Linked DNA regions of Sinorhizobium fredii NGR234. Each later gene encodes a partner of the first gene's protein in a complex. Links are inferred from orthologs where the notes say so. Each region holds a gene or a part of one and is shown on either strand. Other genes may lie near its edges.

Region 1 (7,313 bases):
CCGCCGTCCGGATGGCAGTGTCATCCGTTTCGACACCAACGCAGCCGTTCTTATCGACAACAAGAAAGAGCCGATCGGCACCCGTATCTTCGGACCGGTTCCGCGCGAACTTCGCGCCAAGAACCACATGAAGATTATCTCGCTGGCTCCGGAAGTACTCTAAGGGAGCGTTGAGAGATGCAGAAGATTCGCAAGGGCGACAAGGTCGTCGTACTCACCGGTAAGGACAAGGGCCGCACCGGCGAAGTCATCCAGGTCATGCCGAAGGAAGACCGGGCTGTGGTGCGCGGCGTCAACGTGGTGAAGCGCCACCAGCGCCAGACCCAGAACCAGGAAGCCGGCATTATCAGCAAGGAAGCCCCGATCCACCTTTCGAACATCGCGATCGCCGATCCGAAGGACGGCAAGCCGACCCGCGTTGGCTTCAAGATCGACGGTGAAAAGAAGGTCCGCGTGGCCAAGCGTTCGGGAGAAGTGATCGATGGCTAAGACCGCTTATGAGCCGCGGCTCAAGAAGGAATATGTAGAGCGCATCCGCAAGGCGATGCAGGAGAAGTTCTCCTACGCCAACGAAATGCAGATCCCGCGCCTCGACAAGATCGTCATCAACATGGGTGTTGGCGAAGCGACCGGCGATTCCAAGAAGCCGTCCGTTGCTGCTGCCGACCTCGCAGCGATTGCCGGCCAGAAGCCGGTGATCACCCGCGCTCGCAACTCCATCGCCGGCTTCAAGCTGCGCGAAGGCATGCCGATTGGTGCCAAGGTTACCCTGCGCGGCGTTCGGATGTATGAGTTCCTGGATCGCCTCGTGAACATCGCTCTGCCGCGTGTTCGCGACTTCCGCGGCCTCAACCCGAAGTCCTTCGATGGACGTGGCAACTTCGCCATGGGCATCAAGGAGCACATTGTGTTCCCTGAGATCAACTACGACAAGGTTGATCAGATGTGGGGCATGGACATCATCGTTTGCACGACGGCAACTAACGACGACGAAGCGCGCGCTCTGCTTGCAGAGTTCAACTTCCCGTTCCGTCAGTAATCCGTAACGACAAGCGTAAAGAAGGATAACTGTTATGGCGAAAACGAGCGCAGTTGAAAAGAACAAGCGCCGCCGCAAACTGGTTGCCGGACAAGCCGCTAAGCGTGCTGCCCTCAAGGCAATCATCATGAACCAGTCTTTGTCGATCGAAGAGCGGTTCAAGGCCACCCTCAAGCTGGCAGAACTGCCGCGCGATGGATCGAAGACCCGCATCCGCAACCGTTGCGAAGTCACCGGCCGTCCGCGCGCCTACTATCGCAAGCTTCGCATGTCGCGTATCGCGCTTCGCGAACTCGGCAATCTCGGCAAGGTGCCGGGCATCGTCAAGTCGAGCTGGTAAGGAGACGGGTACATGGCAATGACTGATCCTTTGGGCGATATGCTCACCCGTATCCGCAACGGTGCTGCTCGCCGCAAGTCCAGCGTTTCGACGCCGGCCTCGAAGCTGCGCGCACGCGTTCTGGATGTCCTTCAGGCCGAAGGCTATATCCGTGGATACTCCGAAGTCGAATTCGGCAACGGCAAGGCCGAGCTGAACATCGAACTGAAATACTACGAAGGCGCTTCCGTGATCCGTGAGATCGCGCGCGTCTCAAAGCCGGGCCGCCGGGTCTATGTCTCGGTCAAGTCCATTCCGCAGGTCGCGAACGGCCTCGGCATCACCATCCTTTCGACCCCGAAGGGCGTGATGGCCGATCACCAGGCACGCGAACAGAATGTTGGTGGCGAGCTTCTTTGCTCGGTCTTCTAAGACCGGGCAGGATCTCCATGGCGAACAGACAGGTATAAAAATGTCTCGTATCGGTAAGAAACCCGTTCAGGTTCCGGCAGGCGTCACGGCTAGCGTTGATGGCCAGAAGGTAACGGCGAAGGGTCCGAAGGGCGAACTGTTCTTCGTCGCAAACGACGAAGTTTCGGTGAAGCTCGAAAACAATGCGGTTGTTGTTCAGCCGCTCAATGAAAGCAAGGATGCTCGTGCCAAGTGGGGCATGTCCCGCACGATGGTCGAGAACATCTTCAAGGGCGTCAAGGACGGCTACGAGCGCAAGCTCGAGATCAACGGCGTCGGCTACCGTGCTTCTATGCAGGGCAAGAACCTGCAGCTGGCGCTCGGTTTCAGCCATGACGTCGTCTATCAGACGCCGGAAGGCATCACGATCGCTGTGCCGAAGCCGACGGAAATCGTCGTTTCGGGCATCAACAAGCAGCAGGTCGGCCAGGTTGCCGCGGAAATCCGCGAATACCGCGGCCCCGAGCCCTACAAGGGCAAGGGCGTCAAGTATGCCGGCGAGCGGATTGTCCGCAAAGAAGGCAAGAAGAAGTAAGGATCACGCGAAATGGCTAGCAGGAAAGATACTCTTGTGCGTCGCGCCAGCCGCGTGCGCCGTCAAATCAAGGCGGTCGCCAATGGCCGCCCGCGCCTGTCGGTTCATCGCTCGTCGAAGAACATCTATGCGCAGATCATCGATGACGTTGCCGGCAAGACGATTGCCGCTGCCTCGACCCTCGAGGCAGATCTCAAGTCTGCGCTGAAGACCGGCGCCGACACTGCCGCAGCTACTGCCGTCGGCAAGCTCCTCGCCGAGCGCGCTTCCAAGGCAGGCGTCAAGGACGTCGTCTTCGATCGCGGCGCCTTCATCTACCACGGCCGCGTCAAGGCGCTGGCCGAGGCAGCTCGCGAAGGCGGCCTGAACTTCTAATGTTCACCGCCCGGGCAGAGATGTCCGGGCGGATTCTGCCTCGCATTACCCCCGGTCGCTTCGGCTTGTTCGAGGCGACTTTCGTCAATCTGCCGATTGCACCCGGAAAAGAAAAAGGAAGAGGACAATGGCACAAGAAAGAAGAGGTTCTCGCGAAGATCGCCAGAACCGTGAAGAGCGCGACAGCGAATTTGTCGATAAGCTCGTCGCAATCAACCGCGTCGCCAAGGTGGTGAAGGGCGGTCGTCGTTTCGGTTTCGCCGCTCTCGTCGTCGTCGGCGACCAGAAGGGCCGCGTTGGCTTCGGCCATGGTAAGGCACGCGAAGTGCCGGAAGCCATCCGCAAGGCAACGGAAGCTGCCAAGCGCGACCTGATCTTCGTGCCGCTTCGCGGCGGTCGCACGCTGCATCACGACGTCAATGGCCGTCACGGCGCCGGCAAGGTGCTGCTGCGTTCGGCCAAGGCCGGTACCGGTATCATCGCCGGTGGTCCGATGCGCGCCGTCTTTGAGACGCTCGGCGTTCACGACGTCGTTGCCAAGTCGACCGGTTCGTCGAACCCCTACAACATGGTTCGCGCCACCTTCGACGCGCTCAAGAACCAGATGCACCCGAAGGACATCGCGGCACAGCGCGGCATGAAATACGCCACGCTCCAGGCTCGTCGCGTTGCCGCCGGCGCTGCTTCCGAAGAATAAGGGAGCTGACAGATGGCTAAGAAAGAAGTTGCCAAGAAGACGGTTACCGTCGAGCAGATTGGTAGCCCCATCCGCCGTCCGGCCGTACAGCGTCAGACGCTTGTCGGTCTGGGCCTCAACAAGATGCACCGGGTTCGCACGCTGGAAGACACTCCGGCCGTTCGCGGCATGATCCGGGCCGTCCAGCACCTCGTTCGCGTCGTCGACGAGAAGTGAGGGGGATCCTGATATGAAACTGAATGAAATCAAGGACAACGAAGGCGCGACCAAGAGCCGCAAGCGTCTTGGCCGCGGTATCGGCTCCGGCTCCGGCAAAACCGCCGGTCGCGGCGTGAAGGGTCAGAAGGCCCGTTCGGGCGTTGCGATCAACGGCTTCGAAGGCGGCCAGATGCCCATCTACCGTCGTCTGCCGAAGCGCGGCTTCAACAACATCTTCGCGTCGGAGTTTGTTGTCGTGTCGCTCGGCCGTATCCAGACGGCAATCGATGCCAAGAAGCTCGACGCTTCGAAGACCGTCGATGCGGCTGCCCTGAAGGCCGCCGGCGTCATCCGTCGCGAGAAGGACGGCGTCCGCGTTCTCGCCGACGGCGAGCTGAAGGCGAAGATTTCGCTCGAAGTCGCCGGCGCTTCCAAGCCGGCCGTCGAGAAGATCGAAAAGGCTGGCGGCTCGATAAAGCTGCTCGCCGCCGCCGCTGCGGAATAATATGACTGATGAACTGCCCGGGGTGCTTCACGCCGGGCGGTTTTGCTCCCATATGTGAGCCTCACGTCCGAGGGTGGCGAATCACTTGCCGCGACTGGACACAACGGAAACCACGGTGAGGCATCCGATTGCAGCGACAATCGCCTCGCGCCCGGTTTTCAACGACGAAGACTTACTCTTGCCGGAACTGACCGGGTTTCTCCCGCTGTTTCCGAGACTTGGTACGCGGAGAATTGCATGGCTTCTGCAGCGGAACAGCTCGCCTCGAACCTGAATTTTTCGACTTTCGCGAAAGCGGAGGATCTGAAGAAAAGGCTCTGGTTCACCCTTGGTGCGCTTCTGGTTTACCGTCTTGGCACCTACATCCCGCTGCCCGGCCTCAACCCGGCCGCGTTCGCCCAGGCCTTCCAGGGCCAGGCCGGCGGCATCCTCGGCCTGTTCAACATGTTTTCGGGCGGTGCAGTGGAGCGCATGGCGATCTTCGCGCTCGGCATCATGCCCTATATTTCCGCTTCGATTATCGTGCAGCTGATGACCTCGGTCGTCCCGGCGCTCGAGCAGTTGAAGAAGGAAGGCGAGCAGGGCCGCAAGGTCATCAACCAGTATACGCGCTACGGCACGGTGCTGCTCGGCGCGCTTCAGGCCTATGGCATCGCAGTGGGTCTCGAAAGCGGCAACGGCCTCGTCAACGATCCGGGCTGGTTCTTCCGGATTTCGACGGTCATTTCGCTGCTCGGCGGCACGATGTTCCTGATGTGGCTCGGTGAGCAGATCACGTCGCGCGGCATCGGCAACGGTATTTCGCTGATCATCTTCGCCGGTATCGTCGCGCATCTCCCGACCGCGCTTGCTGGAACCCTGGAGCTCGGCCGTACCGGCGCCCTGTCGACGCCGCTCATCCTAGCGATCATCATCATGGTGGTCGCGGTCATCGCGCTGATCGTCTTCGTCGAGCGCGCCCAGCGCCGCCTGCTGATCCAGTATCCGAAGCGCCAGGTCGGCAACCGCATGTTCCAGGGCGATACGTCGCACCTGCCGCTGAAGCTCAATACCTCGGGCGTGATCCCGGCGATCTTCGCGTCGTCGCTGCTGTTGCTGCCCGCGACGCTTGCCGGTTTCGCCAATGCGGCGACGCTGCCCGGCTGGGCGACGACGATCGTCGGGGCGCTCGCGCATGGCCAGCCGCTCTACATGCTCTTCTATGGGGCGATGATCGCCTTCTTCGCCTTCTTCTACACGGCAATCGTCTTCAACCCGAAGGATACGGCCGACAATCTGAAGAAGCACGGCGGCTTCATTCCGGGGATTCGCCCGGGCGAGCGCACCGCCGAATACATCGACTACGTGCTGACCCGCATCACCGTCATCGGTGCCATCTACCTGATTTTCGTCTGCATCCTGCCGGAAATTCTCATCTCTCAGACAGGCGTGCCGTTCTACCTTGGTGGTACGTCGCTTTTGATTGTTGTCAGCGTCACCCTTGATACGGTAGCACAGATCCAGGGTCACCTCATTGCCCAGCAATATGAGGGACTGATCAAGAAGTCGAAGCTGCGCGGAGGAAAGAGGGGACGATGAGACTTATTTTTTTGGGACCGCCGGGCGCTGGCAAGGGCACGCAGGCCAAGCTTCTGACGGAGAGATACGGCATTCCGCAGCTTTCCACAGGGGACATGCTCCGGGCCGCCGTTGCCCAGGCGACCGAGGTCGGCAAGCGCGCCAAGGCGGTGATGGACGCCGGTCAGCTGGTCTCCGACGAAATCGTCAATGAAATCGTCTCCGACCGCATCGACGCGCAGGACTGCGCGAAGGGCTTCATTCTCGACGGCTATCCGCGCACGGTTCCGCAGGCCATTGCGCTTGACCGGATGCTCGACAGCAAGGGCCTGAAGCTGGATGCGGTCGTCGAACTGAAGGTCGATGAGGCCGCTCTTGTCCGGCGCATGGAGAATCGCGTAGCGGAAACCGTCGCTGCCGGCGGTACGGTGCGCTCCGACGACAATCCCGAGGCCTTCAAGCGCCGCTTGACGGAATACCGGGAAAAGACTGCTCCGCTGTCGGAGCATTATGCCCAGACCGGTCAGTTGAAGACCGTGGACGGGATGGCGGACGTGGAAGCGGTCACCGCCGAGATCGACAAGATTCTGGCATAGGCTGTCGTCTTTGCCAAAATGGAAGCGCCGGGGAGTTGACTTTTCCAGGTGATTCCTCCAAAGACAGCGTCAACTCGCGACATGAGAAGCGATCGGCGCGGTCTTCGAAACAATGAAGTCCGGGTACGGTCGTTTTTGACGTGTCTCGAACCTCAATCAACGGGCGGCTCTTCGAGGCCGCGTAACGAAGCACCTATTGCCGGATGGCAACTGGAACGCAAGGAGAATAGACGTGGCACGTATCGCTGGCGTCAACATCCCGACGGCAAAGCGCGTCGTCATCGCGCTGACCTACATTCACGGGATCGGCACGAAATTTGCTCATGAAATCGTCGAGAAGGTCGGCATTCCGACTGACCGTCGCGTGCACCAGCTGACGGACGCCGAAGTCCTTCAGATTCGTGAGACGATCGACCGCGACTACCAGGTCGAGGGCGATCTGCGCCGCGAAACGTCGATGAACATCAAGCGCCTGATGGACCTCGGCTGCTACCGTGGCCTGCGTCATCGTCGCGGCCTGCCGGTGCGCGGTCAGCGTACCCACACCAATGCCCGCACCCGCAAGGGTCCGGCAAAGGCGATCGCCGGCAAGAAGAAGTAATTTCCCGAAAAGGGAAAACGGGAGGCTGGCGTCCGCGCCGGTCTCCTTTTGCAGTTTGGGAAGGGTGAATGCCCTCCCGTGCGGAACCGCATGCGGTTCGGCGAAACGAATGCGGAGCCGGCGTGCCGGTTTCGCGAAATTTGAAGATGCAGGGTAGGGGACGACCAATCCTTTTCCCGGTGGAGCCGCTGGAATTACGGCGGTGCAGAGATCTAAGAAAGGGATCCTATGGCCAAGGAAGCCACCCGCGTTCGCCGCCGCGAGCGCAAGAACATCACGTCTGGCGTCGCGCACGTCAATTCGTCGTTCAACAACACGATGATCACCATCACCGACGCGCAGGGCAATGCGATTGCCTGGTCGTCCGCCGGTGCGAAGGGCTTCAAGGGTTCGCGCAAGTCGACCCCGTTCGCCGCTCAG
Region 2 (7,605 bases), 1.5 Mb from region 1 along the record:
CGGCCGAGATCCTTGATCGGCAGATGGTCCATGCCCTCGCCGAGCTCGCCCTGCGCCAGATCGCGCTCCAGCACGAGACTGTCGCTGAACCCTGTCCAGCCTTCGCCGTCCATGTAGGCAATGAGCTGCGGCGGCGTCAGCGGCGTTTGCCGAACCGTGAGCGGGCGGTCGTGCTCGGCAAAGCGCCGCGCCGCCTTCTCGAGCCGGATGGCAATGTCGCGGGAATCCGACGGATCGAGCGGATTGATCGAGTTCAGGCGCTTGGAGGAATGTCCGGCTGTGAGCCGGATCAGCCAGCTGCCGTCATAAAGGACCGTCGAGGCGGGCCAGGCGCGGAAGCCCACCGCTTCCAGTCGCCGCACACTGGGAAGATCAACCATGCTTGCTCCAACCGCCCCGCCATCGACCGGCGGCGGTCTGTCGTTCGATGTCATGTTCCTACAGCGCCGCGCGTCTCATCAGACGCGCAAAGGTCGCTGTAGCGCTTTGAATTGCTGCACGTTTCTATCCATTGACCGGCTACGATTTAAGGAAAACATGCAGCAGCCTCGATGCCGGCGCGGACGCGTCAGCTTCTGTAGTCGCCGTTGATCTCGACATATTCCTTGGTGAGGTCGCAGGTATAGACCGTGGCCCGGCCCGGGCCGAGGCCGATATCGACGCGGATCGGAATGTCCTCACCCTTCATCACGGCGGTCGCTGCCGCTTCCGAATAGGCCGGATCGCGCTCGCCCTCGACGGCGACGCGCACGTCGCCGAACCAGATCGCCAGCCTGTCGCGCTCGGCCATCTCACCGGACTTGCCGACCGCCATGACCACGCGGCCCCAATTGGCGTCCTCGCCGGCAACGGCCGTCTTGACGAGCGGCGAATTGGCGATCGAAAGGGCGATGCGCTTGGCCGCAGCGTCGTTCTCGGCCCCCTCGACGGTCACTTCCACCATCTTGCGTGCCCCTTCGCCGTCGCGCACCACCTGCAGCGCCAGGTCGCGCAGCAGATCGTTGAGAGCGACCCGGAATGATTGAAGGCGCGGATCCGCTGCATCTTCGACCTTTGCCTGGCCGTCCTTTGCCGCGGCGCCGGTCGCAAACAGCATCAGCGTGTCCGAGGTCGACGTATCGCTGTCGACCGTCACGGAATTGAAGGTCGGGCCGACGCCGGCCGAAAGCAGCGCCTGAAGTGCCGCCGGTGCGATATCGGCATCGGTGACCACGAAGGAGAGCATGGTCGCCATGTCCGGCGCGATCATCCCCGCACCCTTGGCGATGCCGTTGATCGCCACCCTGACGCCGCCGATCTCGGCGTTGCGCGTTGCAACCTTCGGATAGGTGTCCGTGGTCATGATCGCATTGGCCGCCTCGAACCAGAAGTCCTCCTTGGCCGATGTCGCAAGCCCGTCGAGCACGCCGGCGAATTTGGTGGCATCCAGCGGCTCGCCGATCACCCCCGTCGACGCTAGGAAGACCTCGCCCTCGCCGCAGCCGACGGCCCTGGCCGCGGACTGCGCGGTGAGCTCGGTCGCTTCCCTTCCCTTCTTGCCGGTGAAGGCGTTGGCATTGCCGGAATTGACGACGACGGCGCGCGCACGGCCGCCGGCAAGATTCTTGCGGCAGAAGTCGACCGGCGCGGAAGGGCACTTCGAGCGCGTGAACACGCCGGCCACCGCCGCCGGCTGGTCGAAGACCATCATCAGCACGTCGGTGCGGTTCTTGTACTTGATCCCGGCAGCCGCGGTCGCCATGCGCACACCGCGGAGAGCCGGCATTTCGGCAAAGGTTTTCGGAGCAAGCGGAGAAACGGTACCGGACATGGCGAACCCTGTTTTGAAAGCGTCGTTGGGTGCGAGAAATGCCCGAACGGCATTCAGCCGCCGGGCATCCCGATCGTCGTTCTTCAATGAGCGGGAGGCGGCGGCGAACGCCTCCGTTCCGCTCTGGCGCCCGAGCCTATTGGGCCGCGCGCGCCTTGCCGGCCTCGTCATAGGCCTTCTTCAGCGCCGGATCGGAAATCTCGACGCCGGTCGCCTTTTTCGCGGTATCGAGCAGCGCAAGGTACTTGTCGCGCATGATCAGCTGACGAACCTGAGGCTCGACCTGCTCGAGCGGCGGCGGTGCCTGCGGGCGCTTGTCTTCGACCAGGATCACATGGAAGCCGAACTGGGACTTGACCGGCGTCTTTGTATAGGTGCCCTTCTCGAGCGCGAAAGCGGCCGTCTCGAATTCCGGTACCATCCGGCCCTTGGTGAAGTAGCCGAGATCGCCGCCATCGTCCTTGTTCGGGTCGGTGGACTTGGCCTTGGCGAGTTCGACGAAGCTCTTGCCGGCGTCCAGTTCCTTGATGATCGCCTTCGCCTCGTCCTCGGTCTTGACGAGGATGTGACGCGCCTTCACCTCTTCCTGGGCGGGAATGGCGGCGATTTCCTTGTCGTAGCGTGCCTTTACCTCTTCCTTCGTCACCGCATCGACGACGTGCTTCTTGAAGAAGGCATTGTGAAGTTCACGCTCGGTGAGAAACGCGACGCGCTGCTTGAAGACCGCGTCGTTCTGCAGCCCTTCCTTCTCGGCATCCTTGACGAGCAGCTTGACGTCGATGACGGCGGAAAGGGCAGCGGCGCGCTTCTGTTCCTCGGGCATCCGCTGGAGTTGCGGATCGAGGCTGGTAATCGCGAGATCAAGCTCCGACTGGCGGATTTCCTGATCGCCGACCTTGGCCACGACCGGATCGGTCCCTTCGGCACGGACGACGCCTGCGGCCATCATCGCGACCAGTGCCGCAGCCGCCAGGGTCTTGTATCTAGACATGTTTCTTACCTTTCACCATTGGCCGCCAGCGCATTGCCTCAGGCCCTTCGAGCGGGCTGCACAACACCAGAATGTGGCGGTTCTGTAGCCGTCCGGCCGCGCAAGTGCGTTGACATAATCCGACCCCCCTCTTATCTGTCACGCAACCTCGCGTCCAGAACAGTTTCCGGGCGTTTCACGGCGTCAGACGGTTTTTCGAGCCGGAACCTGAAACCCCCAGGGCGATAAATAAGGAAAGGACCATTCGGATGGTCAGTCTCGGCGGCCTTGCCCGCAAGTTGTTTGGTTCCGCCAACGATCGCCGCGTCCGCGGCTACCAGGGTCGGGTGGATGCGATCAACGCTCTCGAAGCCGAAATGAAGGCGCTGAGCGACGAAGCGCTGGCTGCCAAGACGGTAGAGTTTCGCCAGCAGCTCGCGGAAGGCAAGACCCTCGACGACCTTCTCGTACCGGCTTTTGCCGTCGTGCGCGAGGCCGCGCGCCGCGTCCTCGGCCTCAGGCCCTTCGATGTCCAGCTCATCGGCGGCATGATCCTGCACGAGCGCTCGATCTCCGAAATGAAGACCGGCGAAGGCAAGACGCTCGTCGCCACCCTGCCCGTCTACCTCAACGCGCTCGCCGGCAAGGGCGTGCATGTCGTCACCGTCAACGACTATCTCGCCCAGCGCGACGCCGGGATGATGGGACGGATTTATGGCTTCCTCGGCCTGACCACCGGCGTCATCGTCCACGGTCTGACCGACGAGCAACGCCGCGACGCCTATGCCTGCGACGTCACTTACGCGACCAACAACGAACTCGGCTTCGACTATCTGCGCGACAACATGAAGTACGAACGCGCCCAGATGGTGCAGCGTGGTCACTTCTTCGCGATCGTCGACGAGGTGGACTCGATCCTGGTCGACGAGGCGCGCACGCCGCTGATCATCTCCGGCCCGCTCGACGACCGCTCCGACCTCTACAACACCATCAACGATTTCATTCCGCTGCTGTCGCCGGAAGACTACGAAATCGATGAAAAGCAGCGTTCGGCCAATTTCTCGGAGGAAGGCACCGAGAAGCTCGAGAATCTGCTGCGCCAGGCCGGGCTCCTGAAGGGCGAGTCGCTCTACGACATCGAGAATGTCGCGATCGTCCACCACGTCAACAACGCGCTGAAGGCCCACAAGCTCTTCACGCGCGACAAGGACTATATCGTGCGCAACGACGAGATCGTCATCATCGACGAGTTCACCGGCCGCATGATGCCGGGGCGCCGTTATTCCGAGGGCCAGCACCAGGCGCTGGAAGCGAAGGAGAAGGTGCAGATCCAGCCCGAGAACCAGACGCTCGCCTCGGTAACCTTCCAGAACTATTTCCGCATGTACGAGAAGCTTGCCGGCATGACCGGTACGGCGGCGACGGAAGCCGAGGAATTCGGCAATATCTACGGCCTCGAAGTGGTCGAAGTCCCGACCAACCTGCCGATCAAGCGCGCCGACGAGGACGACGAGGTCTATCGCACCGCGGGCGAGAAGTACAAGGCGATCATCGACGAGATCAAGGCGGCCCACGAGCGCGGCCAGCCGATGCTCGTCGGCACCACCTCGATCGAGAAATCCGAGTTGCTCGCCGACATGCTGAAGAAGAGCGGCTTCTCGAAGTTCCAGGTTCTCAACGCCCGTTACCACGAGCAGGAAGCATTTATCGTCGCCCAGGCCGGCGTGCCGGGCGCCGTGACGATCGCCACCAACATGGCCGGTCGCGGCACCGACATCCAGCTCGGCGGCAATCCGGACATGCGCATCCAGCAGGAACTGGCCGAGGTCGAGCCCGGCCCGGAGCGCGAGGCCCGCGAAAAGGCGATCCGCGAAGAAGTGCAGAAGCTCAAGGAGAAGGCGCTCGACGCCGGCGGTCTCTACGTTCTGGCGACCGAACGGCACGAAAGCCGCCGCATCGACAACCAGCTGCGCGGCCGGTCCGGCCGCCAGGGCGATCCGGGCCGTTCGAAATTCTTCCTGTCGATACAGGACGACCTGATGCGCATCTTCGGCTCCGACCGCATGGACGGCATGCTGCAGAAGCTCGGCCTCAAGGAGGGCGAGGCGATCGTCCACCCGTGGATCAACAAGGCGCTCGAACGCGCCCAGAAGAAGGTCGAGGCCCGCAACTTCGACATCCGCAAGAACCTGTTGAAATATGACGACGTCCTCAACGACCAGCGCAAGGTCATCTTCGAGCAGCGTCTCGAACTGATGGACGCGGAAAGCGTCAGCGATACCGTCGCCGACATGCGCAACGAAGTGATCGAGGACATCGTCTCCAAGCGCATCCCCGAGCGCGCCTATGCCGAGCAATGGGACGTGACGGGCCTCAAGGCCGACGTCCAGCAATATTTCAACCTTGACCTTCCGGTCCCCGATTGGGCCGCCGAGGAAGGGATCGCCGAGGACGACATCCTGGAGCGCGTCACCGCCGCCGTCGACGCGGCTGCCGCCGAGCGCGCCGAGCGCTTCGGACCGGAGATCATGCAGTATGTCGAGCGCTCGGTCGTGCTGCAGACGCTCGATCACCTCTGGCGCGAGCACATCGTCAACCTCGACCATCTCCGCTCCGTGATCGGCTTCCGCGGCTATGCCCAGCGCGATCCGCTGCAGGAATACAAGTCCGAAGCCTTCGAGCTCTTCCAGGCCCTGCTCGTCAACCTGAGACAGGCCGTATCGGCACAGTTGATGCGCGTCGAGCTGGTGCGCGAGACGCCGCAGGAACCGCAGCCGCTGCCGCCGATGCAGGGCCATCACATCGACCCGCTGACCGGCGAGGACGATTTCGCCGAGGCGCCGCTTCTCGCCGTCGCACCGGCCGATCGCAATCCGGCCGAGCCTTCCAGCTGGGGCAAGGTGGCACGCAACGAGCCCTGCCCCTGCGGTTCGGGCAAGAAATACAAGCATTGCCACGGTATCTACGAAGCCTGACGAAATGCCGCCTCCGGGCGGCATTTCCACATCCGCGAACTGTGACGCCGTGCAGCGCCTCAGCGGCTTGCGGAACCGTTTGTTAACGCTGTTCTGGCAGAAGTGATGCCCTGTATTGCGTAATCTCAGGGTGTCTTCGTGTTGATGGCGGTATGTCAAACGGCCGGACGAATGCTGCCGTCGGCGCTGAGGCACCGCCTGTCCCCTTCGTTGCAGCGGCTTCTCACCGCTCTCACCGGCTCCGATGCCCGCAGCCGCGCCCAGCGCATGGCCGTGATCGCCTTCGTGATCCGCATCCTCAGCGCGGCAATAGCCTTCGTTTCGCAGATCTTTCTCGCGCGTCTGATGGGCGAGTTCGAATACGGCATCTTCATTTTCGTCTGGGTAATGGCGGTCCTGTTCGGCAATCTCTCCTGCCTCGGACTTCACGCGGCCGTCATCCGTTTCCTGCCGGAATACAGCAGCACTTTCGCGCTTGCGCAAATCCGCGGCCTGACGACGACGGCGCGCATCTTTGCGCTCCTTTCCGCCAGCGCCTTTGCCGCGATCGGCACAGCCGGCCTCTGGCTCTTCGGGTGGGCGATCGAAGGCTACTACCTCGTCCCGCTCTATCTCGGTCTCGTCACCCTGCCGATGATCGCGCTGGGCGACGTGATGGACGGCACGGCCCGTGCACATAGCTGGCCGGTCGCCGCAATGAGCCCGACCTTTATTGTGCGGCCCTTGCTGATCCTCGCCTTCATGGTACTGGCGACGGTCGCCGGCCTGCCGCACGACGCAACGACGGCAATGACCGCAGCGCTCGCGGCGACCTATGTGACCACGCTCGGGCAGTTCGCGGCGATGGTCTGGCGACTGGACCGGCACTACGTTCGTGGCCCGATGAAGATCGATCTCGGGCGCTGGCTGCGCGTCGCCATTCCCGTATTCCTCGTCGACGGGTTCGGCTTCCTGCTGACCAATTCCGACGTCGTGATCGTCGGCCTCTATCTGAAGCCCGACGAGGTGGCGATCTATTTTGCCGCGGCGAAGACCATGGCGCTCGTCCATTTCGTCATGTTCGCGGTCAAGGCAGCCGCCGGCCCGCGCTTTTCGGCGGCCATGGCCGCGCACGACCGGCACCAGTTGGCGGAGATCGCCATCGAAAGCGCCCGCTGGTCTTTCTGGCCGTCACTGGCGATCGGCTGCACCGTGGTGCTGGCAGGCCCGCTGCTATTGTCGCTGTTCGGCCCGGCCTTCCCTGCAGGCGCCCCCTTGATGGCGATCCTGCTCACCGGCATCCTCGCCAAGGCCTTCGTCGGCCCCGCCGAGACCCTGCTGACGATGGCCGGGCGGCAAAAGCTCTGCGTTATTCTCTATGCGGCCGCGCTCGGCGCCAATGTCGCACTGAACGTCACGCTCATTCCGCGCTTCGGCCTGACCGGAGCGGCCTCAGCGACCGCCGGCGCGATGTTCGCGGAGGCGGCGATCCTGCATGTCGCGGTCAGACACACTTTTGGTTTTACGCTCCTGGCACTTGCCGGCGCAGGGAGCGGTCATGACAAGAACGAGGCGATCAAGCCATGAGCGGCAATATCCAGTACCCGGGAGATTCGAACGGAAGGGCAAACCGCCTGCTCGGCGGATTGGCGCAACCGGGCTTCGACCCGGCTGAAGCCGAACGGACCTTGACGGTCGGACGGCCCGGTCGCCATCTCGCCATCTACTCGGCCCGTTCCGGCTACGAGCTGCAGCGAGAGCTCGATTTTCTGTCCAACCGGGCGATCGAGCCGAATGTCTTCTTCACCGGCCGCTTCCTGGCCCCTGCCATGCCGCGGCTGGAGGACCGGGTCATCCGGCTCGCCGTCATC

What was found.
Region 2: the proteins of secY (region 1) and secA are in contact, whole or in part, in a crystal structure (PDB 3DIN), measured with the Thermotoga maritima proteins. The link is inferred for Sinorhizobium fredii NGR234 from one-to-one orthologs. Residues at the interface, in WP_004081795.1 of Thermotoga maritima: Glu108, Gly109, Glu110, Glu111, Ala236, Glu237, Arg238, Arg239, Ile240, Thr241, Ile242, Gln243, Tyr244, Ala245, Arg246, Arg247, Val248, Thr249, Gly250, Arg251, Arg252, Val253, Tyr254, Gly256, Ala257, Ser258, Thr259, Tyr260, Leu261, Pro262; in WP_004082002.1 of Thermotoga maritima: Glu261, Ala262, Arg263, Lys300, Ala301, Arg302, Thr303, Ile304, Ile305, Leu323, Tyr324, Asp325, Pro326, Val329, Ser330, Tyr333, Ile336, Lys340, Phe345, Val349, Glu363, Phe364, Tyr374, Ser375, Gly376, Gly377, Glu393, Ile395, Thr482, Ser483.

The regions. Positions count from the first base shown.
Region 1 is NC_012587.1:1,248,070-1,255,382, forward strand. The notes cover bases 3,562-6,546. They hold secY (preprotein translocase subunit SecY), read left to right. Parts: upstream 3,562-4,376; coding sequence 4,377-5,717; downstream 5,718-6,546. Other genes in these bases: rpmD (50S ribosomal protein L30), read left to right, coding at 3,562-3,652; rplO (50S ribosomal protein L15), read left to right, coding at 3,666-4,139; NGR_RS17310 (adenylate kinase), read left to right, coding at 5,714-6,292; rpsM (30S ribosomal protein S13), read left to right, coding at 6,525-6,546. In the rest of the region: rplN (50S ribosomal protein L14), read left to right, coding at 1-163; rplX (50S ribosomal protein L24), read left to right, coding at 178-489; rplE (50S ribosomal protein L5), read left to right, coding at 482-1,039; rpsN (30S ribosomal protein S14), read left to right, coding at 1,074-1,379; rpsH (30S ribosomal protein S8), read left to right, coding at 1,392-1,790; rplF (50S ribosomal protein L6), read left to right, coding at 1,831-2,364; rplR (50S ribosomal protein L18), read left to right, coding at 2,377-2,739; rpsE (30S ribosomal protein S5), read left to right, coding at 2,867-3,436; more of rpmD, read left to right, coding at 3,449-3,561; more of rpsM, read left to right, coding at 6,547-6,893; rpsK (30S ribosomal protein S11), read left to right, coding at 7,122-7,313. UniProt on the Escherichia coli protein: The central subunit of the protein translocation channel SecYEG. Consists of two halves formed by TMs 1-5 and 6-10.
Region 2 is NC_012587.1:2,777,118-2,784,722, forward strand. Bases 2,679-5,955 are described here. They hold secA (preprotein translocase subunit SecA), read left to right. Parts: upstream 2,679-3,049; coding sequence 3,050-5,755; downstream 5,756-5,955. Other genes in these bases: NGR_RS24500 (peptidylprolyl isomerase), read right to left, coding at 2,679-2,801; NGR_RS24510 (lipopolysaccharide biosynthesis protein), read left to right, coding at 5,927-5,955. In the rest of the region: NGR_RS24490 (GNAT family N-acetyltransferase), read right to left, coding at 1-434; bifunctional glutamate N-acetyltransferase/amino-acid acetyltransferase ArgJ, read right to left, coding at 569-1,810; more of NGR_RS24500, read right to left, coding at 1,947-2,678; more of NGR_RS24510, read left to right, coding at 5,956-7,321; NGR_RS24515 (GNAT family N-acetyltransferase), read left to right, coding at 7,318-7,605. UniProt on the Escherichia coli protein: Required for protein export, interacts with the SecYEG preprotein conducting channel.